DNA from 4 places in the Halomonas sp. A3H3 genome. Region 3 is predicted to be linked to each of the others. Evidence: predicted binding sites of a transcription regulator. Region 3 holds the regulator's gene; each other region holds the start of a gene.
What was found. The regulator LexA, encoded in region 3, represses DNA repair genes until DNA is damaged. The targets are predictions, from matches to a motif close to TACTGTNTANNTANACAGTA.
Positions count from the first base shown of each region.

Region 1: HALA3H3_RS00210 (LexA family protein) is a predicted target of LexA. The motif match lies at 5,541-5,560, and genes of this name have one in related genera.
Region 2: HALA3H3_RS17520 (DUF1654 domain-containing protein) is a predicted target of LexA. The motif match lies at 1,631-1,650, and genes of this name have one in related genera.
Region 4: HALA3H3_RS03690 (LexA family protein) is a predicted target of LexA. The motif match lies at 3,761-3,780, and genes of this name have one in related genera.

Region 1 is NZ_HG423343.1:58,067-66,101, reverse strand. Features, by position in the region: gene HALA3H3_RS00235 (acyclic terpene utilization AtuA family protein) at 1-523, shown strand, start outside; gene HALA3H3_RS00230 (AtuA-related protein) at 510-866, shown strand; gene HALA3H3_RS00225 (YbfB/YjiJ family MFS transporter) at 1,004-2,227, shown strand; gene HALA3H3_RS00220 (sodium-dependent transporter) at 2,300-3,763, shown strand; gene HALA3H3_RS00215 (Y-family DNA polymerase) at 3,725-5,089, opposite strand; gene HALA3H3_RS00210 (LexA family protein) at 5,086-5,517, opposite strand; gene glyA (serine hydroxymethyltransferase) at 5,761-7,026, shown strand; gene HALA3H3_RS00200 (phosphomannomutase) at 7,134-8,035, opposite strand, start outside.
Region 2 is NZ_HG423343.1:3,883,509-3,891,543, forward strand. Features, by position in the region: gene HALA3H3_RS17510 (Y-family DNA polymerase) at 1-942, opposite strand, end outside; gene HALA3H3_RS17515 (LexA family protein) at 939-1,388, opposite strand; gene HALA3H3_RS17520 (DUF1654 domain-containing protein) at 1,385-1,615, opposite strand; gene HALA3H3_RS17525 (SOS response-associated peptidase) at 1,746-2,402, shown strand; gene HALA3H3_RS17530 (HNH endonuclease) at 2,576-3,313, opposite strand; gene HALA3H3_RS17535 (anthranilate synthase component II) at 3,629-4,261, shown strand; gene trpD (anthranilate phosphoribosyltransferase) at 4,299-5,318, shown strand; gene trpC (indole-3-glycerol phosphate synthase TrpC) at 5,328-6,131, shown strand; gene HALA3H3_RS17550 (efflux RND transporter permease subunit) at 6,143-8,035, opposite strand, start outside.
Region 3 is NZ_HG423343.1:4,324,457-4,332,491, forward strand. Features, by position in the region: gene purU (formyltetrahydrofolate deformylase) at 141-995, shown strand; gene HALA3H3_RS19620 (energy-coupling factor ABC transporter permease) at 1,020-1,691, shown strand; gene lexA (transcriptional repressor LexA) at 1,700-2,380, opposite strand; gene HALA3H3_RS19630 (TetR/AcrR family transcriptional regulator) at 2,648-3,340, shown strand; gene HALA3H3_RS19635 (L,D-transpeptidase) at 3,318-3,854, shown strand; gene nagZ (beta-N-acetylhexosaminidase) at 3,918-4,955, shown strand; gene HALA3H3_RS19645 (hypoxanthine-guanine phosphoribosyltransferase) at 5,042-5,620, shown strand; gene ppsR (posphoenolpyruvate synthetase regulatory kinase/phosphorylase PpsR) at 5,661-6,494, opposite strand; gene ppsA (phosphoenolpyruvate synthase) at 6,751-8,035, shown strand, end outside.
Region 4 is NZ_HG423343.1:853,705-861,739, forward strand. Features, by position in the region: gene HALA3H3_RS03660 (heme lyase CcmF/NrfE family subunit) at 1-526, opposite strand, end outside; gene ccmE (cytochrome c maturation protein CcmE) at 579-1,088, opposite strand; gene ccmD (heme exporter protein CcmD) at 1,085-1,276, opposite strand; gene HALA3H3_RS03675 (heme ABC transporter permease) at 1,276-2,043, opposite strand; gene ccmB (heme exporter protein CcmB) at 2,058-2,726, opposite strand; gene ccmA (cytochrome c biogenesis heme-transporting ATPase CcmA) at 3,011-3,631, opposite strand; gene HALA3H3_RS03690 (LexA family protein) at 3,829-4,209, shown strand; gene HALA3H3_RS03695 (IMPACT family protein) at 4,209-4,835, shown strand; gene HALA3H3_RS03700 (sodium ion-translocating decarboxylase subunit beta) at 5,055-6,377, opposite strand; gene oadA (sodium-extruding oxaloacetate decarboxylase subunit alpha) at 6,388-8,035, opposite strand, start outside.

The sequences.
Region 1 (8,035 bases), 4.3 Mb from region 3:
CAATCGCGTGGCGGTGACAGGAATTCGCGGCAAGCCTGCGCCTGAGCGGCTAAAAACCACCGTGTGCTATGAAGGCGGTTGGCAGGGCGAGGCGGAAATCTCCTATGCCGGCCCGAACGCCTTGGCACGAGCCCAGCTTGCAGCGCAGGTACTGCGTGAACGATTGGTGTTTCGAGCCCCTGCGGAGCTGCGTACCCGCTTGGATATCATTGGCTTGGCCAGCGTATTCGATAGCGATAGCGGTGAGCTGCAGCGTAGCGTTTCAGCGTCTGCCAGCGGCGATTATCGGCTGCGACTGGCGGCCGAGCACAGCGAGCGGCGCTGGGTAGCCCGCGCCACCCAGGAGCTATTGGCGCTTTATTGTGCCGGGCCCGCGGGTGGCGGTGGCGTGCGGCGCCAATTTCAAAGGCGAGTGTTTACCTCCTCTTATTTGGTCAAACGTAGCGACGTTAATGCTCATGCCAGCCTGTTTGAATCGTCGCCGCTCGGCGAACGTAGGAGTGAACGTTATGCTGCAAGCTGACCACACGCAAACAACGGTGCGCCCGGATACCTCAGTCGCTCTTCATCAACTCGCCCATGCCCGCGCAGGTGATAAGGGGGAACGGCTAAACGTGGCACTGTTTGCCTATGACCCAGACCATTACACCACCCTGCTGGAGCAGGTAACCGAGGAGCGTGTGCTGGCGCTGTTTGCTCATCGTGGTGCCAGCCGAGTGCGGCGTTACCCTTTGCCTAATTTGGCGGGCATGAACTTCGTGATCGATGACGTGCTGCAGGGCGGCGTTAATGGCGCGCTCAACTTGGATGGGCATGGCAAGACGCTATCGTTTTTGCTGTTAAGCATGGAGGTTGACGCGAGCTAGGCCTTTTTAACCTCGCTCCTCGACTTAGGTGGTCATGACCCGCTGCCTGAAAGGCCTTACTATGACGATAAAATACGCACGCTAATTAACATAACGTCCGCTCAGTCGTCGTTAAAGAGCCGTTCAGGAGTAGCCCCATGACCGTCGCAACGCTAGGTGCCCAGCGCTTCAAAGTGCTGTTGGCGGGCGTTTTTAGCCAAATATTATGTGTTGGCATCGCGCGCTTTGCCTATACCCCATTGCTACCGGTGATGCAGCAGCAGACCTGGATGGGTGATGCCGATGGCGGCTGGCTGGCTGCGGTTAACTACGCGGGCTATATGCTGGGGGCCGTGCTGGCCGCCTCTATTCACAGTATTTATATCAAAGACACGCTATTTCGCTGCGGGTTAATCCTGGCGGTAATCACGACTGCGGGTATGGCGCTTACCGATCACTTCTGGGTTTGGGCGGGGTTGCGTTTTCTGGCGGGTCTTTCAAGCAGCGCTGCAATGCTATTAGCGTCAGGGCTGATTCTTCACTGGTTAATCCAACATCGCCAGCGCGGCGAGCTGGGAATTCATTTTGCCGGTTTGGGGCTAGGCATGATTGTCGCGGCGGTGGCAGTGGAGATGATGCTCCAGTTTTCCTTTAGCTGGCAGACCCAATGGTGGGGCTTTAGCCTGCTGGGTGCCGTGCTGCTGGTGCCTGCCTGGCGCTGGCTGCCGCGGCCGGAAAGGCCGCTAGAGGGGGCTCACGTGGCGAGTAGCCGAACCGCTACGCCGCCAACACGTACTTTTATGCGCTGGATGCTCGCCGCCTACTTTTGCGCCGGTTATGGCTATGTGATCAGCGCTACCTTCTTAGTTGCCATCGTTGAGCGTGAGCCGCTGCTGGCGGGGATGGGCAACTGGACGTTCGCTCTGGCCGGTTTAGCCGCCGCCCCAGCGGTGATGCTGTGGGATCTGGTCGCCCGTCGAGTGGGCTATTTAGGGGCGCTGATTCTCGCCATGGGGATTCAGGTAGTGGGGATCGTACTGCCTGCGATTACCGCGAACTCAACAGTGGTACTGCTCAGTGCGGTGCTCTATGGCGGTACCTTCCTTGGTTGCGTCAGCCTTGTGCTGACCATGGCAGGTAGGCTCTATCCTTCCAGCCCCGCGCGGCTAATGGGGCAGATGACTCTGGCATACGGCGCCGCCCAGATATGCGCCCCGGCATTAACCGGTATGTTGGCTGAAACCTCTGGCCACTATGGTGTTGGGCTGTGGTTGGCGGGCGGTTTTGTAACGCTTGGCGCGGTGCTGCTGGCCTGTTTGCGCCGGGTCGATCAAACCGCTCAACGCCTGGATGCCGCCGCAAAAGCCATGGTGTACGCCTAGGAACTGGGGCCTAGTGGGCATTACCCTCGAAATCCTTTAGGATGAGCGCCTTTTTCTACGGGATATGGGCAAATGACCTCTTCTAGGCAACCTCGCACCCAATGGCTAGGCCGCTGGGGGTTTATGTTGGCGGCCACCGGTTCGGCGGTGGGGCTAGGCAATATCTGGAAATTCCCCTACATGACTGGGGAGTTTGGCGGCGGCGCCTTCGTGCTGGTCTATCTAACGTGCATCTTTGCCGTGGGTGTGCCGGTGATGATGGTCGAAATCGCGTTTGGTCGGCGGGGGCGTGGTAGCCCGGTGGATGCCATACGGCGCGTGGTCAATGAGTCTGGCCGTTCATCGGCTTGGTCGTTGATTGGTTGGATGGCCATGCTCTGCGGCTTTATGATCCTGTCGTTTTACGTGGTGGTGGCGGGCTGGTCGTTCTCGTATCTGTGGAAGATGCTGACCGGGGGGCTCGCGGGCAGCAGCGTTGATGAGATGGCCGCTGTGTTCGGGGCCAATAACGCCAATCCGCTGAACCTCGGTTTCTGGAGCACCCTGGTTACGCTGGCCACCATGTTGATCGTGGGTAAAGGCGTGCAGCAGGGAATCGAGAAGAGCGTTAGCTGGATGATGCCGGGGCTGGTGATCATGCTGGTGGTGTTGATTGGCTTTGGTATGTTTTCCGGTGGCTTTGGCGCTGCGGTTAACTTTCTGTTCTCCTTCAATGCGGGCAGCCTCTCTAGCGAAGGCCTTCTGGCAGCGCTGGGTCATGCGTTTTTCACCCTCTCGCTGGCCTCTGGGGCGATTCTGACCTATGGCAGCTACTTGCCTAAAGACGCTTCTATTGGCCGCACCACGGTGAGTGTGGCGGTGGCGGATACCGTTGTTGCCTTGATGGCGGGGCTTGCGATCTTCCCGGTTATTTTCGCCAATGGCATGAACCCCGGCGAAGGCCCTGGGCTAATTTTTATGAGCCTGCCGTTGGCCTTCCAGGCGATGCCGCTGGGCACCCTGTTTGGCATTCTCTTCTTCCTGATGCTCTCTATGGCAGCGCTGACCTCTTCGATCTCTATGGTCGAAGCCACGGTTTCCTGGCTGTGCGACAACAAAGGTATCTCGCGTTCGGCAGCCGCCTGGGGCACCGGTATTGTGCTGTGGTTGATTAGCACACTGGCGATGCTGTCGTTTAACCTGGGCGCGGATTGGACACTGGCCGGTAAGAACTTCTTTGACTGGCTGGATTATTTAACCTCGCGCTGGATGATGCCGTTGGGTGGCCTGGGCACGGTAGTGGTAGCGGGGTTTGTGCTGAAAAACGATACTTTCCGCGACGAGTTGGGGCTTGCCCCCTTGCCTTATGCGCTGTGGCTGACCATGGTGCGCTACGTTAGCCCGCTGGGCATTGTGGTGATTTTTGTCGACGCGCTGGGCGTTTATCAGGTCTCGTTTGCGGCTCACTGGCCCTGGTTGCTGGGGATTCTGTTTGCCATGGTCGCGCTTGGAGAAACCTTAAGCCCGCGGCTGCGTACTGCGCTTAGGGCTGGTTAACGCCTGCTGTTTTTTCTGCTTCTCTTTCTGCTTTGCCTCGGCGGCGGCGACTGCGCCGGGGTGAGTGCCCACTTTCATCAACTCGTCCCAGCGCGTGGTATAGCGGTCTGAGCGGTGGGCGCAGCGCAGTTGCCAAGCAGCAGGGGCATCCGTCATACCAAAGCTGATAGTGCCTTGCCCCATGCGCTGGTTGATCTGATCCACGGTTGCCATTAAAAACGGATGGCGATCACGGACTGGCGGATGCAGCAGCGAAAGCTGGTGCTGCTCTGCATCCACTAAATCCAGCAGCATCACGCCAGCTTTCATGAACTGGTAGCGGGGGCGATGAATCTGCTCAAGGCCTTGGCGTACGGCATCAAGGATCACCCGGGTATCGTCGCTGGGTGAGGGCAGGGCGATCAGCGCCTGCGGGAAGTATTGCAACTGATCGCGGCGATGACGGTTAGTGTTGAGAAATACCATCACCGCACGAGCTAAGCTACGTTGCTCGCGAAGTTTTTCAGCGCTGCGCTGGGCGTGGCGCCGCAGTGCATTATGTACTTCTGCAAAAACGCCGGTGGGCTGGCCGAAAGAGCGCGAGGTCATAATGCGTTGGCGCGGTTGATCCAGGGCGTTCATCTCCATACAAGGCGTGCCACGCAGCTCGAGCGCGGTGCGCGCCAGCACCACAGAGAAGCGCTTGCGCAACTGCTTGTCGTCGCTTTGACGCAAGTCCCAAGCGGTGGTCACGCCGCCAATCGCTAAGCGCCCGGCAAGCCGATGGCCGACGCCCCACACGCTGCCCACCGGCGTACGTTTGAGCAGCGCCTGCGTCGTGTGATCTTGTCCATTAAGCAGGCAAACGCCTTGGTAATGTGGGTCTTGCTTGGCAAGGTGATTGGCTAATTTGGCGAGCGTGTGGGTGGGTGCCAGCCCAACACACACCGGTAACCCTAAATGGCGGCGAATACGATGGTGCAATTCTCGCCCCAGCCTCTCACACTGCTCTGTGGTTAATCCTTCCAGGTAGACGAACATTTCATCTATTGAGTAGGGCGCAATTGCAGGGCAGGCATCGCGTAGTAGTTGGGTCAGCCGTGCCGACATATCTCCGTAGAGTTCATAGTTAGACGACAGCAGGTGGATCTCGCCGCGCTGACGCATTTCTTCAAGCTTGAAGGCTGGCGCACCCATAGGGATACCCAGCGCTTTTAACTCGGCGGAGCGGGCGATGACACAGCCGTCGTTGTTCGACATTACCCCCACGGGCCTACCTTCCAGCTTGGGCTGAAAAACCCGCTCGCAGCTGACGTAGAAGTTGTTGGCATCGACTAGACCGATCATCGCAAGTACTCGTGCACGACGGCGCGCACTACCCCCCATAGCTGGCAGTCGCTGCCTTCAAGTGGCAGTGGCGGATAGTTAGGATGTGTTGAGCACAGGTGCGGCGTTCCCCGATAGAGCGCATAGCGTTTAATTAGGGCCTCGCCCTCTAGCATAGCGACCAGAATATGTCCCAGTTGCGGTTCAATACTGCGATCAACCACCAGCAAATCACCCTCAAAAATTCCCCAACCCTCCATGCTGTCGCCGGTGGCGGTGACATAAAACGTCTCAGTAGGGTTTTTAACCAGCCGTGTGTTGAGATCCAGCGTGCATGGCTCGTAATCCTGGGCTGGCGAAGGAAAGCCACTAAAACCAGCGCGGCCACAAGGCTGCGGCTGAGAGGTTAACGGCAAGGCAGGGGTAAAGTGAGAAGACTGGCCCGGCATCGTCGGCATCCTGGTGCTTAAAATATTGTATAAATATACAGTATTTTGCATGGAGAAGGAAAACGCAAATTGACGCCCCCTGAGATCGCTTCACGGTGTTCGCGATGATACTCCCTCTGTCATTACATGAATCACGCTCATGCAAGACCTGACGAGGATGCGATGAAAGTCGCGTCAGGCTGCGTTATGATAGCGCCCTCGCTTCTTCCATGATGACCCTTTCTCGTTACGAGGTTCCCGCCGATGTTCAGCCGCGATATGACAATTGCCGGATTTGATGATGTGCTGTTTGATGCCATGCAGAAAGAAGTGGAGCGCCAAGAGGCCCACATCGAACTGATCGCTTCCGAAAACTACGCCAGCCCCCGCGTACTCGAAGCTCAGGGCAGCCAGCTGACCAATAAATACGCTGAGGGCTACCCCGGTAAGCGCTACTACGGCGGCTGTGAGTTCGTCGATATCGCTGAAAACCTGGCCATTGATTACGCCAAAGAGCTGTTCGGCGCCACCTACGTTAATGTTCAGCCCCACTCAGGCTCGCAAGCCAACAGCGCGGTGTTCCAAGCGCTGGTTAAGCCAGGCGATACCATTTTAGGCATGAGCCTGGATGCGGGCGGCCACCTGACCCATGGTGCCAAGCCTAATTTTTCCGGCAAGCACTACAACGCCATTCAGTACGGTCTGGATGAGCAGGGGTTAATTGATTACGCTCAAGTGGCCCAGCTTGCTCGCGAGCACAAGCCCAAAATGATCATCGCCGGCTTCTCAGCCTATTCACAAATTGTTGATTGGGCCAAGTTCCGTGAAATCGCCGATGAAGTAGGCGCTTACTTACTCGTTGATATGGCCCACGTCTCTGGTCTGGTTGCGGCGGGCGTTTACCCTAGCCCCTTGCCCCATGCCCACGTGGTCACCTCCACTACCCACAAAACCCTACGCGGCCCACGTAGTGGCGTGATTCTCTCAGCGGAAAACGACGCTGATATCGAGAAAAAGCTGCAATCAGCGGTTTTCCCCGGCGGCCAGGGTGGCCCCTTGATGCACGTAATCGCCGCCAAAGCGATCTGTTTCAAAGAGGCTATGGAACCCGAGTTCAAAACCTATCAGCAGCAGGTAGTTAAGAACGCTCAGGCAATGGCCAAGGTGTTTATTGATCGCGGTTACGACATCGTCTCTGGTGGTACCGAAGACCACCTCTTCCTGCTTTCGCTGATCAAGCAGGGCGTAACGGGCAAAGATGCCGATGCTGCTTTGGGTCGTGCCCACATCACTGTGAACAAGAACGCCGTTCCAAACGACCCGCAAAGCCCATTTGTCACCTCTGGCCTGCGTATTGGCACCCCAGCGGTGACCACGCGCGGTTTCAGTGAACAAGAGTGTAGTACGTTGGCAGGCTGGATCTGCGATATTCTGGACGTACTGGCCAAGGGCGATGACACCAGCGCCATCGAAGCCCAGGTGCTGGATAAAGTGGCCGAGGTTTGTGCGCGGCTTCCGGTTTATAAATAAGCAGCTGTAACCATTCTCCTTGGCGAAGGATAGCCACAAAGAACGGGCGGCCCATTAGGGTCGCCCGTTCTTTGTTAGTGCTCTGTTCTTTGCTAAGAGTAAGGCCCCTAGTTCAGCTTTTCGAGAGCGGCCAAGCTCTGTTTTACCAGTGCCGATGCGTCTGCTTGTGAAGCAGATTCGCTATAGCAGCGCAGCTCCGGTGCATTGCCAGAGGGGCGAAGGTGCACGATATCGCCATTTTCAAGCGTGGCTCTCAAGCCATCAGTGCTATTGACTGCTGAAATGCCAGCTTGTAAACCTAATGTTTGCTGCATCAGTTCAGGTGAGGTTTGCCATTCGGTCAGCAACGCATGGCTTTTCTCCGTGGCGAAATCCTTGAGTCGGTCGCTTGCCGTATAGCGGGCAGGTAAGTCAGCGATTAGCTGCGAGAGGTTAATCCCGCGTTGGGCGGCCATCACCATCAAAGTAAGGGCGGGGAGCAGCGCATCTCGGGTGGGTAGGGCGGCTAATTGACGGCCATCACTCTCCAATCTGCTTCCCAATAGAAAACCACCGTTGGCTTCAAACCCAGCCACTCGCGTAAACCGCTTACTGAGCTTAGCCATACTGTCCAATACATACGGTGAACCAATGCGCGTGCGCTCAACTAGCTGGAAGGCACCGCAGGCTTCTATCGCTGTATTGCAGCTTACCGGCACAGCCAGCGCTTCGATTCCCAATGCACGGGCGCAGAGTAACCCGACAATATCACCACGCTGCCACGTACCCGTTTCATCTCCAAGCAACGGTCGATCTCCATCGCCATCGGTAGAAAACAGGGCTTGTAGTTGGTGTTGGTTTGCCCAGGCACGCCCTTGAGCCTGATCCTCGTCGCTAACGGCCTCGGTATCTACAGGCACAAAGGCTTCGCTGCGGCCTAGTACCACTACATCCGCACCTAACTCGCTCAAAATATGCGCATTCAAATCGCGCCCTGCGGCCGAGTGTTGGTACAAGCCTACCCGCCAAC
Region 2 (8,035 bases), 440 kb from region 3:
AGTTGGGTGGGGCAGCGGTAGCACCAAGCTTTTACTATAGCTGGGCAGATCCTGCCTAAATCTATTCGTGCGAACAAACACCATAATGGCTTGGGCAAGGCCGTGCTGCTTGCGTAGTTTCTCGCCGGCGCGTGAGGTGTGGACGCGGATGGCTTCGTGAAGATCCGCTTTGTTGTTGGTAAGGCGGCCAAACGAGCGTGAAACCATTATCTGCTTTTTGGGCTGCGCCATATCATCAATATGGATACAGTCAACGCCGCGGAGCTCCCAAACGATCCTCTCCATGACTACTGAAAAGTGTTTGCGCAAATGCTTGGGCGATGACTCGCGCAGCTGCCACGCGTTCTCAATGCCCAGCGTATGCAGCCGCACAGCGCTGCGCCCAGCTACGCCCCAGATCTCAGTTACTGGCAACTGCTGCAGGAACTCCCGCGTGTCATCGCTATCCGGCTCCATAATGGCCACGCCATTAAAATGCGCCTCTTTTTTCGCCCTATGGTTCGCTATCTTCGCCAGTGTTTTAGATGTGCTCAAGCCGACGCTCACCGGAATGCCTGTATCACGGCGCACCTGGTGCCTCATCAACTGACAGCGATCGCTTAACGTCTCAAACTCGAACCCCTCAAACGACAGGAAAGATTCATCAATCGAATACACGTCCACGTGGGGTGTGTGCTGGCTGAGAACGTCAGTAACGCGTCGGGACATATCGCCGTAAAGTGCGTAGTTACTCGATAGCAGAATGCACTGGCGGCGTATGTGTGGGTCGATCTGGTGCGCGGGCATGCCCATGGCCACACCCAACTGCTTGATCTCTGCTGACCTGGCCACCACACAGCCGTCATTGTTCGACATCACTCCAACGGGCTTGCCTTCCAGCTTCGGGTTAAATACTCGCTCACAGCTAACGTAAAAATTATTGCAGTCGACAAGTGCGATCATACAGAAAACCCAGGGGCCAGCGAGTGGATGTTGTGAGTGACCACGCCCCACACCTGGCACTCTTTGCCCTCTAAGGGCATCGGGCGAAACTCTGGGTTGGCTGCGAAGAGGTAAGGGCGGTTGCCGATCGAGCCTAGTTTCTTGCACGTGAGCTCACCGTCAACGCTCATTATGACGATATGGCCAGACTTAGGCTCAAGTGAGCGATCGACAATCAGCAGGTCACCGTCATAGATCCCCGCGCCTGTCATTGAGGTTCCTTTGGCCCTGAGGTAATACGTCGCGCTGGGGTGCTGGATTAGGTGAGCCACCAAGTCGAGCTCAGCTTCGAGATAGTCATCAGCGGGCGAAGGAAAACCGGTACGCACTTCGCCAGCTGCCAACGGTAACTTTAACGGTGGGGCAGTGGTATCGACGCGACCCAGAATGGAGAGATGGATGCTCATGACATGCTCTCCTCTGGGTTCCAGCGCAGGCGGATGTGCTCTGCCGCGTCATCAAGCGGGATCATGGTCACGTTCTCGACGGTTCCCAGGTCTTCCAGCATGCGCGCCCAATCGTCAGCGCTATCATCTTCCCGTCGGCGGATCTCGACACAGTGTTTTGATTGCGCCCCAGGGCTGCCGATCTCTTTCTGTACCCGCTTTATAAGTTGTTCGTAGGATTTAGACATAAGCGTCTCCTAAAATGCTGGTGATATATACAGTATTTAAGGCAGACGATAAGCGATGAGCATCGTTGACTGCAAGCAGTGATCGGTAAGTGACTGATGCACAGTGTGGGTTATCGGCTATGCTTCGCTCATGTGTGGACGATTCGCGTTATTCACCCCGTTAGATCGCCTGGCCAGAGTGGTCGGTGCAAGTGTGCCTGATAGCAATCTACGGCCGCGGTACAACGTGGCGCCTGGTACCTGGATCGCAGCCGTGCACCAGGCTTTAGAAAATGAAGAACCGCTCATTGATGAAATGTGGTGGGGTTACCGCCCAAAGTGGGCGAAAGGCAACGGCAATCAACCGATCAATGCCCGGGTGGAAACGGTGGCCACCAATGCTTACTTCAAAAATGCCTTTGCTAAGCACCGGTGTTTGATACCGGCTGACGGTTGGTATGAGTGGATCAAGAGCTCAAAACCTAAACAGCCGCATTACATTTGTCGGAAGGATCGTGAGCCGCTGTTCTTCGCTGGGTTATTCGCTGAGCGTGATGATGGCAGCATGGGTTGTGCCATCGTCACTGAGCCCGGGCGGGGCCGTGCTGCCGAAGTGCATGATCGAATGCCGTTGATACTGGATGACGATAGCCTTAAGCACTGGCTGGCACCTGACATCACGGATCGGGAGACCATTCGCAGTTTGGTGCGGCATATCAATGCCGATCTGGTCGAGCACTGGGCGGTGAGTACCGCGGTTAATAAACCGGCTGAAGGGCAGGGGGAGGAGCTGATTAATCCGGCGTAGCAATCCACTGGTCGCAGTTTGGTCGCAGAACCAGCGCGACCAATGTGCTGTATGTAAATATAGTAAATCCGTAAGATGCTGTTTTTATTATAAAGCCTTGTGCAAGCGCGGCCTCAAAAGTATAGCTGCGCGGATTCAAAATCCGCCGCCTTTGCTACAGGGCCAGGGTGAAATTACCCCAGTGAAAAGCCTATTGGGCAGTTGTGCATGATCATGCTTCCGCAATGCATTTCGAGACCACCATCGCCCCTTAACAGCAAGTCGGTTTCGTCTCCAATAATTTGGTAGGCGCCGACCCTCATATTGATTGCTTCAACGATAATTCCAGCGTCGGAGGAGGCTCTGAGGCGCAATGAAATGCTTCGAGGGGCATCACGCACAATAAGGCCGCCACCAATAGCTTCAAAATCCCAGTTGTTAGAGAGTGCTCTCCATTCATTTTCAATTATTTGTAGACTTAATTCACCTCTACTGTTGAAGAATGTACCGCTAAATAGTGCAGGGCCTCCTTCTTCTCTACTAGGTTCGATTTTTATGACGGGGTATCCGTGAATCTCTAATGGAATAGGCGTGTTTTTAATGGAGCACCCACCAAGCACGAATGCAGGCGGCCTTGATCCAAGATCAAAGAACTCGTGAGCGAAGTTCTTTTTTTGGCTTATCGGCTGTTCTTTTGCTTCCTTAACTCGATCCGGAGATAAGAAGCCCCTTGTTTTTTTTGCGTGGCACTGAGGGCAGAGTAAAACGATTCCGTCTGGCGAATGCTCGTGTGCATCTGAGAAGACAGGATCCACATGCTCGTATTCAACGATAGCCGCGCCGCAAATTACGCAGCCATACCCGCAGGCCTTCCTTACTTCTCGTTTGATGCCTTCAGGAATTTTTCGATTTAATCCGTGACGATTTTGCATAACATTCCTTTTAAGTGAGCATTCTCTGCAGGCGGCCAAGTTGGCTTTGGTGTCTCTATTATAGACGCGTTGCCATGGTTGCGGTTTGGTTGCTGACTTGCTGCAGCCAATATAAGTAATGTAAGCATAGGAGGGCGTTGAATAGTGATAGACGGCGGGAGGCCGCATGGCAGGCGCGACCGTTGCTAATACTGCTTTGCACTCATAATCCCTTGCGCCGGATTAGAATGGCGACATCAACGCTCAGACGATACAATCCAGAACATAGCAAAAAAGCTCAACCAATAGCTAACCTGGGTAACAGGCTGGGTAACAATGAAGCAGCATTTAGTCGATGTTGAATCTAATCAAGTAGTTAATGATGCTAGAGTAATGATGCTGGACAATTATGACAGTTTCACGTTCAACATTGTCCAGTACCTGGGTGAGCTTGGTGCCGAAGTCATCACTCACCTCAATGACGAAATCACCATTGAGCAGATCGAAATGCTGGCGCCGACACACCTGGTGGTATCGCCTGGGCCCTGCACTCCCAACGAGGCGGGCATATCCATGACCGCCATCAAACACTTTGCAGGCAAGCTGCCTATTTTAGGCGTTTGCCTGGGCCATCAGGCGATTGGCCAAGTGTATGGTGGCAAGGTCGTGCACGCGCCACAGGTGATGCATGGTAAAACCTCCGCTGTGCTGCATGCTAACCAAGGCGTGTTTGAAGGGCTGGATAACCCGGTTGAGGTTACCCGCTATCACTCCCTGGTGGTCGATAAAGCGAGCCTGCCCGACTGTTTACAAATCACTGCCTGGACAGGTGATGACGACGTAACCCCCGGTTTAGTCATGGGGTTTCGTCACCGCGAGTTGGATATTGAAGGGGTGCAGTTTCACCCCGAGTCGATTCTTACCCGCCAAGGCCATGAGCTGTTGGCCAACTTTTTAAAACGCGGCTGATAGCCGGTTTCACACGCTTTTAGGGGCCCCTCTGCTCATGCAAATGCGAGATGCGATTAATGCGGTGATGCGCCGCGAAGACCTCTCTTTCGATGCCATGCACGCTTTGATGCGTCAGATCATGACCGGCGATGCAAGCGATGCACAAATTGGTGGCCTGTTAGTAGGCCTCGCCATGAAAGGTGAAAGTGCCGCGGAAATTAGCGCCGCTGCTCAAGTAATGCGCGAGTTGATGAAGCGCGTTGAACTGAGTGCTGAAAACGTTGTGGACATTGTCGGCACCGGTGGCGATGGTGCCAACCTGTTTAACGTTTCCACCGCCGCCAGTTTTGTCGCCGCTGCCGCTGGTGCCCATGTGGCCAAACATGGCAACCGAAGCGTTTCGTCTTCATCGGGTAGTGCGGATCTGTTCGATGTGGCGGGCATCTACCTGGATCTCAAGCCTGACCAGGTAGCGCGCTGTATCGAGCAGGTGGGTGTAGGCTTTATGTTTGCGCCTAATCATCATCCGGCCATGCGCTATGCCATTGGCCCCCGCCGTGAAATGGGCGTGCGCACGCTGTTTAATATTTTGGGCCCGTTGACCAATCCTGCTGGTGCTCCCAATCAGGTACTGGGTGTTTACGCGCCGGAGCTGGTGCCGCTGATGGCGGAAGTGTTGCAAACCTTGGGTAGCCGCCATGTGATGGTCGTTCACTCCGAGGACGGTCTGGATGAGATATCTCTGGCCAGCCCCACCTTGGTAGCCGAGCTTAAAGCGGGTGAGATTACCCAGTACACCATTACACCCGGAGAACTGGGTATTGAGCGCCAAAGCTTGGCAACACTGAAAGCCGCCAGCGCCGAAGACAGCCTGCGCTTGGTTAAGGCCGCGCTTTCCGGTGAAGGTGCCGCTGCCGATATGGTCGCGCTAAATGCAGGGGCCGCGCTCTACTGTTCGGGCGTTGCGGATACGTTAAAAGAGGGTGTGATGGTAGCCCAGGACGCGCAAGCTTCTAAACTGCCGCTTGAGAAGCTTAGAGAGCTTTCGCACTTCACCAGCGTTTTTAAACAGTAAGAGACCACCATGACTCAACAGGCAACGCCGACTATTTTAACGCGCATTCTTGCTCGCAAAGACCAGGAGGTGGCAGAGCGCCGTCAGGCCGTTTCAGAGGCGGATTTGCTCGCGTTAGGAGAGCAGCAGAGCACCCCGCGTGGCTTTATTGAGGCGCTGAATACGCGCATCGCAACGGGTGATCCGGCGATTATCGCCGAGGTGAAAAAAGCCTCACCGTCAAAAGGCGTTATTCGCGAAGAATTTCACCCCTCGGATATCGCCAAAAGCTATGCCCAGGGCGGCGCTGCCTGTCTCTCCGTGCTTACCGACGCCGACTTCTTCCAGGGCCATGAAGACTATCTAATTGCCGCTCGGGACGTCTGCACACTGCCGGTGATTCGCAAGGACTTTATCACCCATGGCTATCAGGTCTGTGAAGCGCGGGCGATTGGTTCTGACTGTATTCTGCTGATCGTTGCTGCCCTGGACGATGCACAGCTACGCGACCTGCATCAGCAGGCCAATCAGTTGGGTATGGATGTGCTGGTCGAGGTGCACGACGCCAACGAGCTTGAGCGTGCCCTGGCACTGGATCTAAAGCTGGTCGGCATCAACAACCGCAACCTGCATACCTTTGAAACCAGCCTGAATACCACCTTGGATCTGTTGCCGCGCATTCCTGAGGGCGTCACAGTGATTACCGAATCGGGTATTCATACCCGCGATGACGTTGAGCTAATGCGCGACCACAGCGTCAACGGTTTTCTGGTCGGCGAAGCCTTTATGCGCGAAAGTGACCCGGGGTTGGCACTTAAGCGTTTGTTCTTCTAAGTAGCCCGCTTTTAGCTCGCCGGTCGTTTGGTTTTCCAACTGAGCACGGCGACGGTAAGCGCTGGCAAGAAGGTGACGGTGACGATCGCCGTGCCGAGCAGCCCGAATAGCACAATGGCCCCAACGCCGCGGTAAAGCTCGGTGCCTTCCCCAGGCAGAAACACCAGCGGCGAAAGGCCGCAAAGGGTAGTGAGAGTCGTCATGGCGATAGGCCTTAAACGGCTCTCTACCGCCTGTTGAACGGCTTCACGAACCCCCATGCTCGCCGTGCGCAGATTCTCTCTCGCCTGATGAACAACCAATATCGGGTTGTTAACCACTGTCCCTATCAAAATCAAAAAGCCCAGCATGGTGATCATATCAAACGGCTGGCTGATGGCACTCAAGCCAATTTTTGGCAACTGAGCTCCCACGGTATTCATTAGCCATAGCCCCACAATTCCCCCAGCGGCGCCTAATGGAATAGTGGCGAGGATAAGCAGCGGATAACCCCAGTGGGCAAAAATTGCCACCAGCAGCAGATACACAATAGCTAATGCAATTAACGCATTGCCGGTAAGCGCCTGGCGGGTGGCGTCTAACTGATCCCCCGCGCCGGTCACGCTGACGTTAATGTTGGCAGGGATTGCGCTCTCATTGCGCAGTGGTTCAATCACCTCACGCTGCATACGGTCGATACCGGCTTCCAGCGTCACGCTGCGAGGTGGGATGACGTCCAGCGTAACACTGCGTCGACCATCCACCCGCCGAAGGGTGGCCGTTCCCACGGTTTCGCGAATTTCGGCAAGGGTATTGAGTGGAACGCTCACACCAGAAGGGGTATAGATGGGCAGGGTGGCAAGGGCGTCCAGGTCAATATCCCCCGCCTCGGAGCCATAGCCGTAAAGGTCGATTTTCTCGTCGTCGAGATAAAAGTCATCCAGGTAGGCGCCGTTGGTGAGCACCGCGACGGTGGTGCCCAGGGCGTTGGTATCCAGGCCGACTTCTGCGGCGCGCTCCCAATCGGGATACACCTCAATCAGCGGCTGGCCAAGATCCAGGGCGGAGGGCCGCGACTGAATGCGCGGGTTGTCGAACACTGTCTCGGCGCGCTGATAAATCGCATTGGCGGTGGTGTAGAGTTCGTTTAGATCGTTACCGGCAATATCCAGCGTGATGCTGCGCGTTCCGCCGTCGTTGCTGGAGATAATCGAGCCACGGGCGGCAAAGGCGCGCATGTCCGGGTACCTTTCAAAGCGCCGGGTGAGGGCGTCCATCAAGGCTTCAATATGGGTGGGGTCGATGGTTTCTGCAATGATCCGTAGGCTTTGAGCTTCGGCTTGTATGCCCATGGTGCGAATCGGCGGGATATCGGTGTCGCCGCGTTCGAAGCCCTCTGGAGCAGCGCCTACATGGGGCTCCAGTTCTTGCTGCAGCGTTTGCGCAATGGCATCCATGGTGGCCAGGTTGTAACTCGCCGGGGCGTTCATACTGGCAAAAGTTTTGGCCTCTTCGCCTTCGGGCAGGTACTCGGCCGGGGGTGTCAACAATACAAAAATGCCGATACCTCCCATGATGCCCAGCACGATAGCGAGAAAGCGCCGGGAAGCAGTGCGGATCATGCCATCAACCACCCACAGGCAGCCGCGTACCCAGCGCGGTGATGACGTTGAGGCACTCTCCTTACCACGAAAATCGATATGCGCGCCCAGGGTGGGAATAACGGTAATGGCAACCACCATTGAGACAATAATCGAGGTTGAGATGGCCACTGCAATATCGGAGTAGAGCTGCCCGGCTTCCTGCTGAATAAAGAAGATGGGCACAAAGACTAAAATAGTGGTCAACGTTGAAGCGAGCACTGCAGGCCATACTTGCTTAACGCCCTCGAGAGCCGCTTCAAAACGCGCCAAGCCTCGGCGGCG
Region 3 (8,035 bases):
TGAAAAACCTAAAAAGTAGTGACTTAACTATACGGGAAGGCAGGGGCAGCTAACAATCATCCATGGCCTTCCGATACACTATGCGACCTAAGCCGCTGGTTTGTCATAATTAACTTAGCAATAGGTCAAGAGTAGCTCACATGTCTCATTATTATCGTTTAGTAGTTTCCTGTCCTGACCGGGTGGGTATTGTTGCACGGGTATCGAGCTTTATTGCCCAGCAGGGCGGCTCCATTACCGAAGCCAGCCAGCACTCCGATTTAGAAACCGGCTGCTTTTTTATGCGCTACGAAATTCTGGCGGATTCGGTAGGTATGTCGGCGGAAGCGCTGAGCGCGGCATTTGAACCGATAGCCAGCGAATTCAATATGCAGTGGTCGCTGGTGGATACCCAGCAGCGTAGGCGCGTAGTGCTGATGGTGTCGCGGGAGTCACATTGCTTGGTAGATCTACTTTACCGCTGGCAGGCGGGGGAACTGGATTGCGACATTGTCGGGGTTATCTCCAACCATGATGATATGCGTTCGCTGACGGAGTGGTACGGTATTCCTTATCACCATGTACCGGTCGACCCCGACAATAAGCAAGCATCGTTTGCCAAGGTTCAGGCCGAAATCGACAGTGCCCGCGCCGACTGCGTGGTGCTGGCGCGCTATATGCAAATACTGCCCCCTGAGCTGTGCGCGCGTTATGCGGGGCGAGTGATCAATATTCACCACAGCTTTTTGCCCTCTTTTGCCGGGGCTAAGCCCTACCACCAGGCCTACCAGCGGGGGGTTAAGCTGATTGGCGCTACCTGCCACTATGTGACCGAGGAACTCGACGCAGGCCCTATCATCGAACAGGATATCCATCGCGTTAGCCACTGCCATACACCCACGGATTTAGTGCGCTTTGGACGTGATGTAGAAAAAGCCGTGCTCGCTCGCGGTTTGCGCTGGCACTTGGAAGACCGCGTGCTGGTGCACGGTAACAAGACAGTGGTATTTAGCTAACGCTCATCAACCTGAGAGGCAGCCATGTCATTCGCGCAAAGTGTATTAGCGCCCTGGGCGCTGCTGCTCACCTGGCTACTCTCGTTAGCAGTGATCGCATGGGCGCTTTGGGGGCGGCCCTGGCAGGTGTTGATAGCGGATTCAGCGCTTCAGCACCGCTGGCTGGGTGCTACGCTGGCGGTGATGCTGATGTGGCAGCTTCGTGCCCAGGCTGTTGATTGGCTAACGCTACACCTTGTTTTTACAGTATTGATGACACTCGTTTTTAAAGCGCCATTAGCGCTGATTAGCAACGTGCTGATCAACATTGCCATGGTGGTGATTGGCAGCAATGAGTGGATGTTGCTGGGGGCAAATGTGCTGGTTACCGGGATCGTCCCGGCGGCCGTTATTGGCACGGTATGGCGGCTGGTAGATCGCCGCCTGCCGGATAACTTGATGGTATTTCTGTTTGCCTGCGGCTTTTTTGGCGCGGCGCTGGCAACGCTGGGAGGAGGCTTGGCGGCGGTAGTGCTGATTATCGTCGCGGGTACAGACCCTGAGGCGATCTATCTCGCCCAGGAGTATGCGCGTTTTTTACCACTGCTAATGCCTTCAGAGGCATTTATTACTGGCATGCTGCTGAGCATCCTGCTGGTCTATCACCCAAACTGGGTGGCCACCTTCAATGACCACCGCTATATCGACCTGCAGTAGCGGATTTATTAGCCGAGTGCCTGGCCGTTGCCACCACGAATTACGCCGACTCCAACGCCTTCAATATCGAGCGCTTGAGAGCGCAGGTCGATTTCAATGGGCGCAAAATCAGGGTTCTCTGCAAACAGCGTCACTTGGTGCCCCTGGCGTTTGAAGCGTTTAACCGTTACTTCATCGTCCAGGCGGGCAACCACGATCTGGCCATCGCGAACCCGGTCAGTGCGATGAACCGCCAGTAAATCACCTTCCAAAATGCCAATATCCTTCATGGAAAGGCCGCGTACGCGCAGCAGATAGTCAGCTTTGGGAGTGAAGTACTCGGCCGGTAGCGGGCAGTAGCGATCAATATGTTCGGCGGCCAAAATGGGGCTGCCGGCAGCTACTTCCCCGATCACAGGCAGGCCAGTGGGTGGGGCTTCCACGTTGGTTGTGGGTAAGGCGGTGACTGCGCTATCCAGGACTTCTTGAGGTTCCTGGTTGGGCAGGCGGATGCCGCGAGAGGTGTTGCGGATAATGCGAATAACACCTTTGCGTTCCAGCGCGCGCAGGTGCTCTTCAGCCGCATTGGGTGAGCGGAAGCCAAGTGCTTTGGCAATCTCGGCGCGGGTAGGAGGGTAGCCAAATTCGCCCATGGTCTTAACGATAAAATCAAACACGTGCTGTTGGCGAGCGGTTAGCGGACGCGACATACCAGACTCCATAAATAGTGAATAGACAGTAACAAGTTAAATGTCGACTTAATCAATAAGTGTTTAAGTATACAGTATGTTCCTCTGTCCAGTATATGGCTTGTCAGTGCCTATTGCCGATGTCTATGCAATTTTTCTAATCGTTTGAAACTAAGTTTCTGCTTATTTAATACGTCACATTTTGTCAATAAATCAAGCGTTGAGCCCGCCTACGTTATGGCATAGTATTTTGCTATGTTTTAAACAACTGTTTCCCTGGAGAGCGACATGGCTCAATCTGATACGGTGACCCGTATACTCGACACCGCCGAGGTGCTGTTTGCAGAGCGGGGTTTTGCTGAAACTTCGCTGCGCAACATCACTAGCAAAGCGCGGGTTAACTTAGCCGCTGTTAATTACCATTTTGGTTCCAAAAAAGCCTTGATTCAGGCCGTTTTTGCCCGCTACCTGGATCCGTTTAGTCAGCGCTTTCATACTGCTCTAGATGAGCTCGAGGGCCAACACGCCGGGCGCGTTATCCCGCTGGAAACACTGCTCGAGACCATGGCAACTACCGTTCTCGCGGTGCCCGCCGAGCGCAATAGTTTGAAAGTGTTTATGCGCCTGCTGGGTCTTGCCTACAGTCAAGCACAGGGACATCTAAGACGTTATATCCAGGAAGAGTATGGCGATGTGTTTACACGCTTCACCGAGCTTGTGCGCAAAGCAACGCCGGATCTGCCTGACGCCGAGCGTTTTTGGCGGCTACACTTTGTGCTCGGCACGGTAATCTTTACCTTGTCTGGCCTCGATGCGCTACGCGATATCGCGGAGAAGGATTACCACGAGCAGGTCTCTGTGCGTGATTTGGTCAGGCGATTGCTCCCGGTAGTGGTGGCTGCTATGAATGCGCCGTTACCCATAGCCCTTGACGGTGCCAAGCCAGAAGAAGGAAAACATGCGAACTCCTACGCTAGCTGAGCTACCTCCAACGGAACATATCTGGCTGGAGATTGATACTACCGAACAGTTGCTGCGCTGTTGGCGAGGGCCAAAAGTGCTCCATGAGTGTTCTATTTCATCCGGTGCTGCCGGAAGCGGGGAGCGCAACGGCAGTGGTAAAACCCCTCGCGGGTGGCACTATGTGCGCGCGGCCATTGGCGGTGATATGCCCGAAAATGCGGTGTTTCGAGGTCGCCGCTGGACGGGCGAGACATTTTCGCCCGAACTCGCCGAAGAGCATCCAGAGCGTGACTGGATTCTGACCCGCATACTGTGGCTGTGTGGCTTGGAAAAGGGCGTGAACCGCGGTGGTCAGGTGGACTCGCAACGGCGCTATATTTACCTGCACGGGACGCCGCCTGACGAGCCCATGGGCGTTGCTGCGTCCCACGGCTGTATTCGTTTACGCAATAGTGATTTGCTCTATATCTTTTCGTTAGCGTTGCCGGGCACCCCTGTTTGGTTGCACGGTGGACGCCAGTCCTTTGACTGATCAGATTTTGACACCGCTAGACGATCGTCTAGAATCATCGCCCCTTTTCATGGACCTATCACGATGACTCAACCGTTAGGCCCGGTCATGCTTGACCTTGAAGGCCCAAAATTGACGGCTGCAGAAAAACGCTTGCTGCTAGAACCGACGGTAGGGGGCGTAATTTTGTTTGCCCGCAACGTTGAAAATGGCTATCAGGTTCGCAAGCTCTGCAGCGATATTCGCCGTGTGCGTGCTGATTTACTGCTTGCCGTGGATCAAGAAGGCGGTCGCGTTCAGCGCATAAAAGAGGGGTTAACACGCCTGCCTGCCATGGCGCGTATCGGCGAGTGTTACCGCGCTGCCCAGGGAGAGGGGCTGGCGTTAGCTAAAGATGCCGGCTGGTTGTTAGGGATGGAGATGGCTGCCTGCGGTCTGGATCTGAGCTTCGCCCCGGTACTTGATGTGGAGAGCGGTCTATCCAGCGTTATTGGTGATCGTAGTTTCAGCAGTGACCCACAGCACGTAGCCCAGCTGGGCAATGCATTTATTCAGGGGCTTCACGATGCCGGTATGGCCGCTGTGGGTAAGCACTTTCCCGGCCACGGTGGTGTCGCGGCGGACTCACACGTTGCATTGCCGATAGACGATCGCCCGCTAGAAGTGATGAAACAGCACGATCTTGTGCCCTTTACCCAGTTAGCTTCACAGTTAGATGGGATTATGCCTGCACACGTTATTTATAGTGCTTTTGATACGCGCCCAGCAGGCTTTTCACCCAACTGGTTGGGCATGCTGCGGGAATCGCTAGGCTTCAAAGGCTGCATTTTTTCAGATGACCTGAGTATGGCCGGCGCCCACGAGGCGGGAGACCCCAAAGCGCGTGCCCAGGCAGCGCTGGCAGCAGGCTGCGATATGCTGCTGGTATGTAATGACCGAGCCTCCGCGCTTGAAGTGATGGAGGCATGCCACGGAATCAATTCTAAGCGCCCCGCTAAGTTGCGCTATAGCCGTGCGCGCCCAGACCTAGATGCGCTGAGTGCATTGGGCCGTTGGCGTCGTACTCACGCTAAGCTGGAAGCGCTAGCGGATAAGCCCCAGTTCAGCGCAGAAGCCGAGTAAGCCCAGTGCGGAAGCAGAGTAAGCCCAGCGCTGAATAAATCTCTTACTTAAATAAATGAAGTTTTAACCCGCCGTGGAGTTGGTAGATGTCAAAGTTGGATAAAGAAGCATTAGAGTCGCTGGACTCGATGCGTGAGCTGATGGATAACGCCGACTGCCTAATTTCTCAGCAAGAGGTAGAGCGGGCGCTGGATCGTATGGCGGAAGAGATTACTCGGGATTTAGGCGATAAACTGCCGGTTTTTTACTGCGTAATGAATGGTGGCTTGATTACCACCGGTCATCTGCTTACCCGCTTGGGCTTTCCGTTGGAAGTAGATTATTTGCATGCCACTCGCTACCGCAACGAGCTGCGCGGCGGCGAGCTTTTTTGGCGCGTTTCCCCTGAAGTGCCCATGGCGGGCCGTCACGTAGTGATTGTTGACGATATCCTGGATGAGGGGGCGACCCTGGCGGCCATTTTGGCTTACTGCGAAGAGGCCCAGGCCGCCAGCGTTACCACAGCGGTGTTGGTCGATAAACAGCACAACCGCAAAGCAGTGCCTGGGTTGAAAGCCGACTACTGCAGCCTGGAAGTTGCCGACCGTTATGTGTTTGGCTTTGGTATGGATTACAAAGGCTACTGGCGCAACGCGCCGGGAATTTTTGCCCCCAAAGGCATGTAATCCACTGGGGGCTTGCGTAGTTTTTGTAGTAGTTTTTACATTAGCGGGGCGAGAAACGCCTCGCTAAGCCGGTTTCAGCAATCATCCGCGTTGAAATCTCCTCCACCGAGAAGCGTGTCGCATCGATGAAGGGAATGTGCATGGTGCGGTAGAGCGACTCGGCCTGTTCCACTTCTTGTAGGCACTGATCCATCGAGCTATAGCGGCTATTGGGGCGTCTCTCGTTGCGAATTGCCGACAAGCGTCGCGCATCGATGGTTAACCCAAACAGCTTTTGCCGATGGGGCACGAGCGCCTTGGGTAGCTTCAGCATGCCATCTTCGTCTAAATCGTCTTCCGTCAGCGGGTAGTTAGCCGCCCGAATGCCAAACTGCAGCGCCAGATAAAGCGAGGTAGGTGTTTTGCCGCAGCGCGAGACGCCAACCAGGATGATATCCGCTTTATCGTATTGGTGGGTGCGTGCACCGTCATCATTATCTAGCGCGAAGTGGACGGAGTGGATACGATCCATGTAGACATCATCGCTGCCTATCGAGTGAGTGCGCCCAACGCTGTAGGAGGAGTGGGTCTCTAGTTCTTGCTCTAAGGGCTCCAGAAAGGTGGAAAAAATATCGACCTTAAAGCCGGACGCCTTACGAATAACGTCGCGTATTTGTTGATCCACAATGGTGTCAATGATAATGGGGCGATGACCATCCCGGTTGGCTGTCGACTCAATAATCGCTGCTAACGCCTGCGCTTTTTCCAACGTATCGATATAGGGCTTGGTCTGCATATCGATCTCAACATCGCTGAACTGGGCCAGCAAGCTACGTCCTAAACTTTCCGCCGTGATGCCGGTACCATCTGAAATAAAAAAAGCCGTACGTTTCATAACTAAGTCCACGGGTGAGTGATACGGCTATTGTGAGCCGAGCTGTTTGTCAGCACAACGTGTCATCATTGGGCGTTTTGGCGGGCTCAAATGTATCTGACTACATAAATAGCCCAAAAAGCCCTGCTGTTGTAAAAATCCTCCACTCTCTTCGCTATTAGACCAATGGCGAATATATTGGCGTGGTGCTAGGGTGTCTCAATCAATTATCCATGATCGTCAAGGTCATGCAGATATCTATGAGCGAGGGGGTTACGTGGAAGAGTACATTCTGTGGTTCGATCAGCTGGGCATGGCGGACGTCGAACGCGTAGGTGGTAAAAACGCCTCGCTGGGTGAAATGATTTCTAACCTGTCCGGTGCTGGCGTGACGGTTCCTGGCGGTTTTGCCACCACCGCCCACGCTTATCGTGAATTTCTCTCCCACGAAGGATTAAACGAGCGCATTAATGCCACCCTGGCCCGTCTGGACGTCGATGACGTTAAAGCGCTGGCTGAGGCGGGCCGCAATATACGCCAATGGATCATCGATACGCCGCTACCTCCTACCTTTGAATCGGCCCTGCGCGATGCCTACGGCCAGCTGCAGCAACAGCACCCGCAACTGAAAGTAGCCGTGCGCAGCTCAGCCACCGCGGAAGATCTACCCGACGCTTCCTTTGCAGGCCAACAGGAAACCTTCCTGAATATCGAAGGCTTCGACAATATCAAGCGTGCAGTGCACGAGGTTTTTGCCTCGCTGTTTAACGATCGTGCGATCTCCTACCGAGTGCACCGTGGCTACGCCCACGAAAATGTTGCCTTGTCGGCGGGCGTTCAGAAAATGGTGCGTTCAGAGACCGGTGCGGCAGGCGTTATGTTTACCCTGGACACCGAATCCGGCTTTAAAGACGCCGTTTTTGTCACTGGCTCCTGGGGCTTGGGCGAAACCGTGGTGCAGGGTGCAGTCAATCCCGACGAGTTCTACGTGCACAAGCCGACCCTGGCGGCGGGCCGCCCGGCGGTGCTGCGCCGTAATTTAGGTTCCAAGCTGATCAAGATGGTTTATGGGCAGGATGCCAGCGCCGGTAAATCGGTTGAGACCGTCGATGTGCCCCATGCCGACCGCGGCCGCTTCTGTATCAACGATCAGCAAGTGATGGATCTGGCCCGACAGGCGATGACTATCGAGCAGCACTACCAGCGGCCCATGGATATTGAGTGGGCGTTGGATGGCGATGATGGTCGGCTTTACATCGTCCAGGCGCGTCCTGAAACGGTGGTCTCTCAGCAGGAGGGCGGTAAACTCGAGCGCTTCCAGCTGCGTGAAAAGGGTCGTACGTTAATAACCGGCCGAGCGATTGGTCAACGTATTGGCCGGGGTACCGTCAAAGTCGTGCTCAGCCCTGATGACATGGATAAGATCCATGATGGCGATATCCTGGTCACCGATATGACCGACCCGGATTGGGAGCCGATCATGAAACGTGCTTCCGCGATCGTCACCAATCGCGGTGGGCGTACCTGTCATGCGGCGATTATCGCCCGTGAGTTGGGTATTC
Region 4 (8,035 bases), 3.5 Mb from region 3:
CTACTAGCCCGAAGTCTTGCAACAGCGGGTTAAGGTCGGCGCCATCCTGGGGCATACCGGGCAGTAGCCGCTCGAAGGGGTTCGATGTCATCAGAATAAACAGTAAGAAGCCGACGCAAACCATACCCATCACGCCCATTACTCGCGCGACCATATCCCGCGGCAGGTTGCCGGTAAACAGGCTGGCCGCACACCCCCAGCCCGCGAGCATAAAGCTCCACAGCAGCACCGACCCTTCATGGTTGCCCCACACCGCGCTGAACTTGTAGTACCAGGGCAGCAGCGAGTTGGAGTTGTTGGCCACGTTCGCCACGCTAAAATCGTCCAGCATATAGCTGGCGGTCAAACAGGCGTAGGCAATGGCAATAAACACAAACTGCCCCACCGCCATGGGCTGACCATAGGCCATCCACAGCGGGCGCCGGGTGGCGGCACCGGCCAGCGGCATCACGGCCTGCACCGCCGCCATCAGCAGCGCGATAATGAGGGCAAAGTGGCCAATTTCAGGAATCATTTTGATAAACATGTGCGCTCCGAACCAGCACTGGCGGTAAGGCAAGGCGGTTAAACGGTGGGTCTTAGTATTCGCTTGCTTGGGGTACGCCTTCTTCGTCCAGGCGTTTACCCACTTCCGCGGCTTTGGCCTGGTAGTCGGCTGGCGAATAGCCCGCCTCTTCAAGTGCCTGGGCGACTTCAGGGGGCATATAGTTCTCATCGTGGCGCGCAAGCACTTTATCGGCGTACAAACGACCATCGGCCTGAAGCTCTCCGATCACCACCACGCCTTGGCCTTCGCGGAACAAGTCGGGCAGGATGCCGCTGTAGTAGACCTCCAGGTCATCAACGTAATCGGTGACGACAAACTCGACGTCCAGGCTCTCAGGGTCACGGGATACAGAACCCTCTTTTACCATGCCACCGGCGCGAATCTGCCGCTCCATGGGCGCGTCGCCCTGGGCGATCTGTACCGGGCTGAAAAACAGATTGATGTTAGCGCGCAGCGCGTACAGGGTCAGCCCCACGGCAATCGCGGCCAGCGACACAAGGCCCAGGATAATAAAGAGTTTCTGTTTACGTTTAGGCGTCATTGGGCGTTTCCCCTTGCGCTGTTTGCGCGTCTTGCACGGCGTTTCAAGCCTTTAATCAATTGGCGCTGTTCAGCACGCGCATGCCATACGGTGGCGAGCAGCAGTAGCGCTGTCACGCCCCAGGCAGACCACACATAAGGCGCGTGACCACCCATGGCGAGAAATTCGGAAAATGAGTCAAACGCCATTAGCGAGCCTCCTCTGCCGGTACTTTCACCACTTGGCCGGTCACCAATTCCTGTACCCAGCGTTTGTTAGCTTCGCGGCGCAAAATTTCACTGCGTGTGCGCATCAGCGTTAAGGCAATGAAAAAGCAGTAAAAACCCAGCACCATAATGACCAGAGGCAGCCACATTTCAGTAGGCATGGCCGGGCGCGAGGTCAGCGTAAATGAAGCGGGCTGGTGCAGGGTGTACCACCAGTCCACCGAGTATTTGATGATGGGAATATTGATCACCCCCACCATGGCCAGCACCGAGGCTGCCCGTGAGGCGCTATCGCGGCTGGTAAAAGCCCCACGCAGAGCAATTACGCCCAAGTACAAAAACAGCAAGATCAGCATTGACGTTAGCCGTGCATCCCACATCCACCAGGTGCCCCAAGTGGGCACACCCCATACGGCACCGGAAAACAGCGCGACAAAGGTCATAGCTGCGCCAAGAGGCGCCATCACCGCCGCCGCCATATCGGCGACTTTAATTTTCCAGACCATAAACACCAGGCCGGAAACCGCCATGGCAATGAAGATAGACTGAGCCAAAAAGGCCGCCGGCACATGGACGTAAATAATTCGGAAGCTATTACCCTGCTGGTAATCCGCTGGCGCAAACGCCAATCCCCACAGCGAGCCAGTGACGATCAACAGCGCCGCCGCGGCCCAAAACCAGGGCTGTAATTTGGCACTAATGCCGTAGAACCACTTGGGTGATCCCAGCTTGTGTATAAAGGCCCACATAGCGTGTCCCGTCCTTAACCGTTAATACTGATACGCAGCGATGCGGCAATCGCCCACGGCGCCAACATGAGTGAGGCAGCGAGCAGCGCGCCCAGGATAGCCAGGTGTGCGGAGACACCCTCTCCAAAAATGGCCGCCTGCACCGCGCCTGCGCCAAAAATGAGCACCGGGATATACAACGGCAGCACCAGTAGCGAGAGCAGCACTCCACCCCGTGCCAAGCCAACGGTTAACGCCGCACCGATGGCGCCAATCAAACTCAAGCTTGCCGTACCCAGGGCAAGCGACAGCGCCAGCACGGCGTAGCTGCCCGCCGGCAGCGCCAGCATAATACCCAATATCGGCGCCATCAGCGCCAACGGTAGGCCTGTCAGCAGCCAATGCACGGCCACTTTGGCCAAACTTAGCGCGACTAACGGCTGCGGCGCCAATAGCAGTTGCTCCAGACTACCGTCGTCATAATCGCTGCGAAACAGGCTGTCTAATGAAAGCAGCGCGGCTAACAAAGCCGCGACCCACAGCAAACCCGGTGCAATCACCGCTAACAGCTCAGGATCGGGCGAAATAGCGATCGGGAACAGCGTGATCACCAGGGCAAAAAACACCAGTGGATTGAGCACTTCGCCACGACGTCTCAGCAATAGCGTTAAGTCACGCACGAGCGTGGCCTTCACTGCGGTCATTAACCCACCATTATGCTCACGCAGTGGCACTGCTGAAACCTGTTGGGTGGTCTCCGAGCTTTGTGAAGAGCTATTTGAAGCGCCATGTAAAGAGCTGTGCAACCCTTTCTCCTCTACCATACAAGCATCGGTGCCCAGTGGAGGTTTCCGCGAGGGCGCTGTAAACCCCTCCCTGGGCGCTACTTTTGTCATCCATGACAAAAGACCCTCGCTTCAACCTCCCCTGGCACCACGCTGTCGAGCGTTATTTAAGCCGCTATTTCCAATTGAGACAGTCCTGCTTTCTACCCTAGGGATATCCGTCTGAGCAACGGTGAAGCGGTTAACTCGTGGTGTGTCGTTACTAACACGCAGCCCCCCGCCTGAGCGTGGGCAACCAGCTGTCTTTCTAGATCAGCGACGCCGTGGCGATCAATCGCGGTAAAAGGCTCATCCAGTACCCATAGGGCGCGCGGCGTTAACGTTAAGCGCGCCAGGGCAACACGGCGCTGTTGGCCTGCCGAGAGTTGCCCTGCGGGCACATCTTCAAAGCCTGCCAACCCAACCCGTTCAAGGGCTTCCAAGCGCTGATCTTCATTACCACTTTCCCCGCTTAAGGCCTGGTACCAGGCTAAATTTTCTAACGGTGAAAGCCCTGCTTTAATGCCTGGTGCGTGTCCTAAATAGAGCAGATTCGCGAGAAAATGTTCGCGTGTCTCGTTCATCGCAGCGCCATTCCAGAACAGTTCGCCCTGGTAGTCACTGAGCTGGCCGGAGAGAATTTTCAGAAGGCTGGTTTTACCACTACCATTGGGCCCTTCAATTCGCACTATTTCACCGCTGCGAACCTCCAGATCCAACCCTTGAAACAGCCAGCGGTCATCGCGTTCACAGGCAAGCTGGCGGGCTTGTAGACACAGGCTCAAGCGTCTCTCCTGGCATATTGATTTCGCGTCGAACTCTACACGTAAAGCCCCTTTCTCGCCACTCACACAATGCGGCGCTGGGTCGCAGCGTGATCTTCATCAATATGTCGTGAGAGCAATTATCTCTGGCACTGTATGCAAAAACAGGTCTACAATGAAAACCACTGTATGAAAGAACATGCAATGGAGATTCTTTGATGACCCTATCGATGGCAGCACCTACCGTTACGTTTGGCCGTAGACAACCGACACCGCGCCCTTACGCAATGGCGCCTAGCATTACCCGACGCAATACCTATGCACTCAAAGTGCGTGGCAATGCACTGTGTGATTGCAACTTGTTCGATGGCGATGTCATTATTATCCGGCGCTATCAACACGATACCCAGACAGAAACTGCCGTTGCCGAAATAAACCAGCAAACGATCGCCTTGAGGCAGCTCTCTATCAGCCGCTTTGGCGTAGAGCTATGGCCAGAAGATACTTTGCAGCCAGCGCTATTTTTGCACAACCGGGATATTCAGGTACTCGGCATGGTAATGGGTGTGAAAAGTGAGACTACCTTTACGGAGCATTAATGCGCTATCGGGTTCCCGAGTTACCCACAGGGTCATGGCATACGGCTGACATTGAAGTAGAAAAGAGCCAATTTATCACCTGGATCTGCCACGCTCCCGATATCAACGCATTCACTACTCTGCTGAATGCGGCGAAAACCGCGCATCCTAATGCCAGCCACCACTGCACTGCCTACATTGCCGGGCCACCCGGCGAGCAAAATCTGATTGGCTTTTCCGATGATGGCGAGCCTGGCGGCACCGCTGGCCGCCCCATGTATCAGGTTCTCCAGGGGAGCCAACTGGGCCAGATTGGCTGTGTGGTCATTCGTTATTTTGGCGGTACAAAGCTCGGCACCGGTGGCTTAGCCCGCGCCTACGCTCAGGCGGTTAGCCATGCCCTTGAGACACTCGCTACCCGGGAAGTGGTTGAGCGCGACACCTACACCCTGCGCCTTACTTTTGCCAATGAAGCGATTGCCCGCGCCTGGTGCGAAGAGCACGACATCCCTATTGAGCAAGCCGACTACGATGGTGATGGCGTTCGCCTGACCATTGGCTGGCCACGGGACTGCCCGCTTGACCTTGCCCCGCTAGAAAACCGCTTGAAGAGTGCTATTGAGGTTCTCTCTGCACCAAAGGCATAACGCAGCAGATGAAAGGGCCCCATATGTCATTGCGAGGAGCTTGCGACGCGGCAATCTCGTTCTGCGGTGGCAAACGCCGCGCTTCGCTCGCGATGACACTCACCGGCCATTGCGAGGAGCCTGCGACGAAGCAATCTCAAGCCTACCCTGAGAACCAACCCCAGATTGCTTCACTGCGTTCGCAATGACACCCCTATGTCGTTGATGGCAGAGGACTAGTTAACCCAGGTATTTAATCATTACCCCGGCCGCGACTGCCGACCCAATAACACCCGCCACGTTGGGGCCCATGGCATGCATCAGCAGGAAGTTATGTGGGTTGGACTCCAGCCCCACCTTATTCGCCACCCGCGCTGCCATAGGCACGGCGGAAACGCCCGCGGCACCGATCAATGGGTTGATGGGCATTTTGCTCACCAGGTTCATCAGCTTGGCCATCAATACCCCAGCGGCCGTGCCGATACCAAAGGCGACAATACCCAGACCTAATATCCCCAGCGTCTCAAATGCCAGGAAACTCTCGGCCATCAGTTTGGAGCCTACCGACAGTCCCAGGATAATCGTGACGATATTGATCAAGGCGTTTTGCGCGGTATCCGACAAGCGCTCGACTACGCCACACTCACGCATCAGATTACCGAAGCAGAACATACCGAGTAGCGGTGCCGCATCGGGCAGAAACAGCGCGACCAGAATCAGCAGCATCAGCGGGAAGATGATTTTTTCCAGCTTGGAGACCGGCCGCAACTGGGTCATCTTGATTTGACGCTCTTTATCGGTGGTCAGCAGACGCATGATGGGCGGCTGTATCAGCGGCACCAACGCCATATAGGCGTAGGCAGCCACCGCGATAGCACCCAGCAGCTCCGGCGCCAGCACGCTGGAGACGTAGATGGAGGTCGGCCCATCGGCCCCGCCAATAATACCAATGGCGGCGGCCTGATTGAGCGAGAAATCCATGATGCCCATCGAGGTGAGCGCCACGGCACCAAACAAAGTGGCAAAAATACCAAACTGAGCGGCCGCACCTAAAAACAGCGTGCGCGGATTGGCCAGCAGCGGACCGAAGTCGGTCATGGCGCCCACACCCATAAAGATAATCAGCGGCGCGATACCTGAACCAATTGCTACTTTATAGAAGTTGTAAAGCATGCCATCGCTATAGCCGACGCCCACGGCGATATCACGTGCGGCACGCACCTGATCCGGTGCGACGCCATCGTGGGCTATCACTTTTAACGATTCACGCCAGGCTTCCGCATTCGCTAACGGATCCAGCGTCGCGCCCAGCGCTGCCGCTATCTGCTGTAGCACTGCGGGTTTCGCCACCTCGATCGCTTGGTCTAGCGCTGAAATCGCCAACCCTGCTTCGGGAATATTGGCCAGAATGCCGCCAAAGCCAATCGGCACCAGCAGCAGCGGCTCAAACTTCTTATAAATGGCCAGGTAAAGCAGCAGTAGCCCCACCATGATCATGACGGCTTGGCCAAGCTCAAGGTTATATAGCCCAGAGCCTTCCCATAACGTTACTAATTTATCCATTACTGGGCCCTTAGAGCTCGATCAGCGCATCGCCTACGGCTACGCTGTCGCCCTCGCTGACGTTAACCTTAGACACAGTGCCTGCGATACTGGCACGCACTTCGGTTTCCATTTTCATCGCTTCAAGAATGATCACCACATCCCCTTCAGCGACTTTATCGCCAGGGCGGACATTAACCTTGAAGATATTGCCGGCCAGCGGCGCATCAATGCTCTCACCAGTGGGTGCAGACACTTCCTCTTTGGGGGCGCCAGTGCTGGCCGCCGTTTGCTCCTGCACTTCGCCCAGTTCACCACCTTCAGACACTTCCACCACGAAGGCTTTACCGTTGAGCTTAACGGTATAGGTTTCCGGGCCACTGCTAGCCACCGGCGCTTTGCTTTCCACCTTGGCGGGTGTCTTTTCAGCACTTGCGTCAGTTGCCTGGGGGGCAGGTTCAAAGGCGTCGGGATTGTCGCGGTTTTTAAGGAACTTCAAGCCGATCTGCGGGAACAGCGCGTAGGTCAGAACATCATCTACTTCGCGCTTGCCTTCGGCCAAGCGAATGCCTTCAGCGCTAGCCTTCTCTTTCAGTTCGGCAGCCAGCCTATCCATTTCCGGTGAGAGGTTATCCGCCGGGCGACAGGTAATCGGCTCGCCGCCTTCCAAGACGCGCTTTTGCAATTCGGCGTTGAAGGGTGCTGGGGCAGCACCATATTCACCTTTGAGCAGCGCCTGAACTTCCTTGGAGATCGACTTGTAGCGCTCGCCCATCATCACGTTCATGACCGCCTGGGTGCCGACGATTTGCGAGGTGGGCGTCACCAGCGGAATAAAGCCAAGATCTTCGCGCACGCGGGGAATCTCGCTGAGCACGTCGTCCAGCTTATCGCCCGCGCCCTGCTCTTTCAGTTGGCCTTCCATGTTGGTCAGCATGCCGCCGGGTACCTGAGCAATCAGGATGCGCGAATCAATACCACGCAGCGAACCTTCAAAGGCGGCGTACTTCTTACGTACTTCGCGGAAGTAACCGGCAATATCTTCCAGCAGTTCAAGATCCAGACCGGTATCGCGGCCGGTGTCTTTCAGCATTGCCACCACTGACTCGGTGGGGCTGTGACCGTAGGTCATCGACATGGACGAAATCGAGGTATCGACGTTATCAATGCCTGCTTCCACTGCCTTCAAAATGGTTGAGGTAGAGAGGCCGGTGGTGGCGTGGCAGTGCAGGTGCACCGGAATCGATAGCTCTTTCTTGAGCCGGGTGACCAGATCGAAGGCCGTATAGGGCGTCAGTAGCCCCGCCATATCCTTGATAGCCAATGAATCTGCGCCTAAGCCAGCAATGGTTTTGGCGAGATCAACCCAGCTATCCAGGGTATGTACCGGGCTCACGGTGTAAGAGATGGTGCCCTGGGCGTGACCTTCGACGTTACGCACCGCCTGAATGGCGCGCTCTAAATTGCGCGGGTCATTCATGGCATCGAAAACACGGAAGACATCAACGCCGTTGGTTTTCGCCCGCTCGACAAACTTATCGACAACGTCATCGGCGTAGTGGCGGTAGCCCAGCAGGTTCTGACCACGTAGCAACATGGCCTGAGGTGTATTGGGCATAGCCTCTTTTAATGCACGAATGCGCTCCCACGGATCTTCGCCCAAATAGCGGATACAGGCG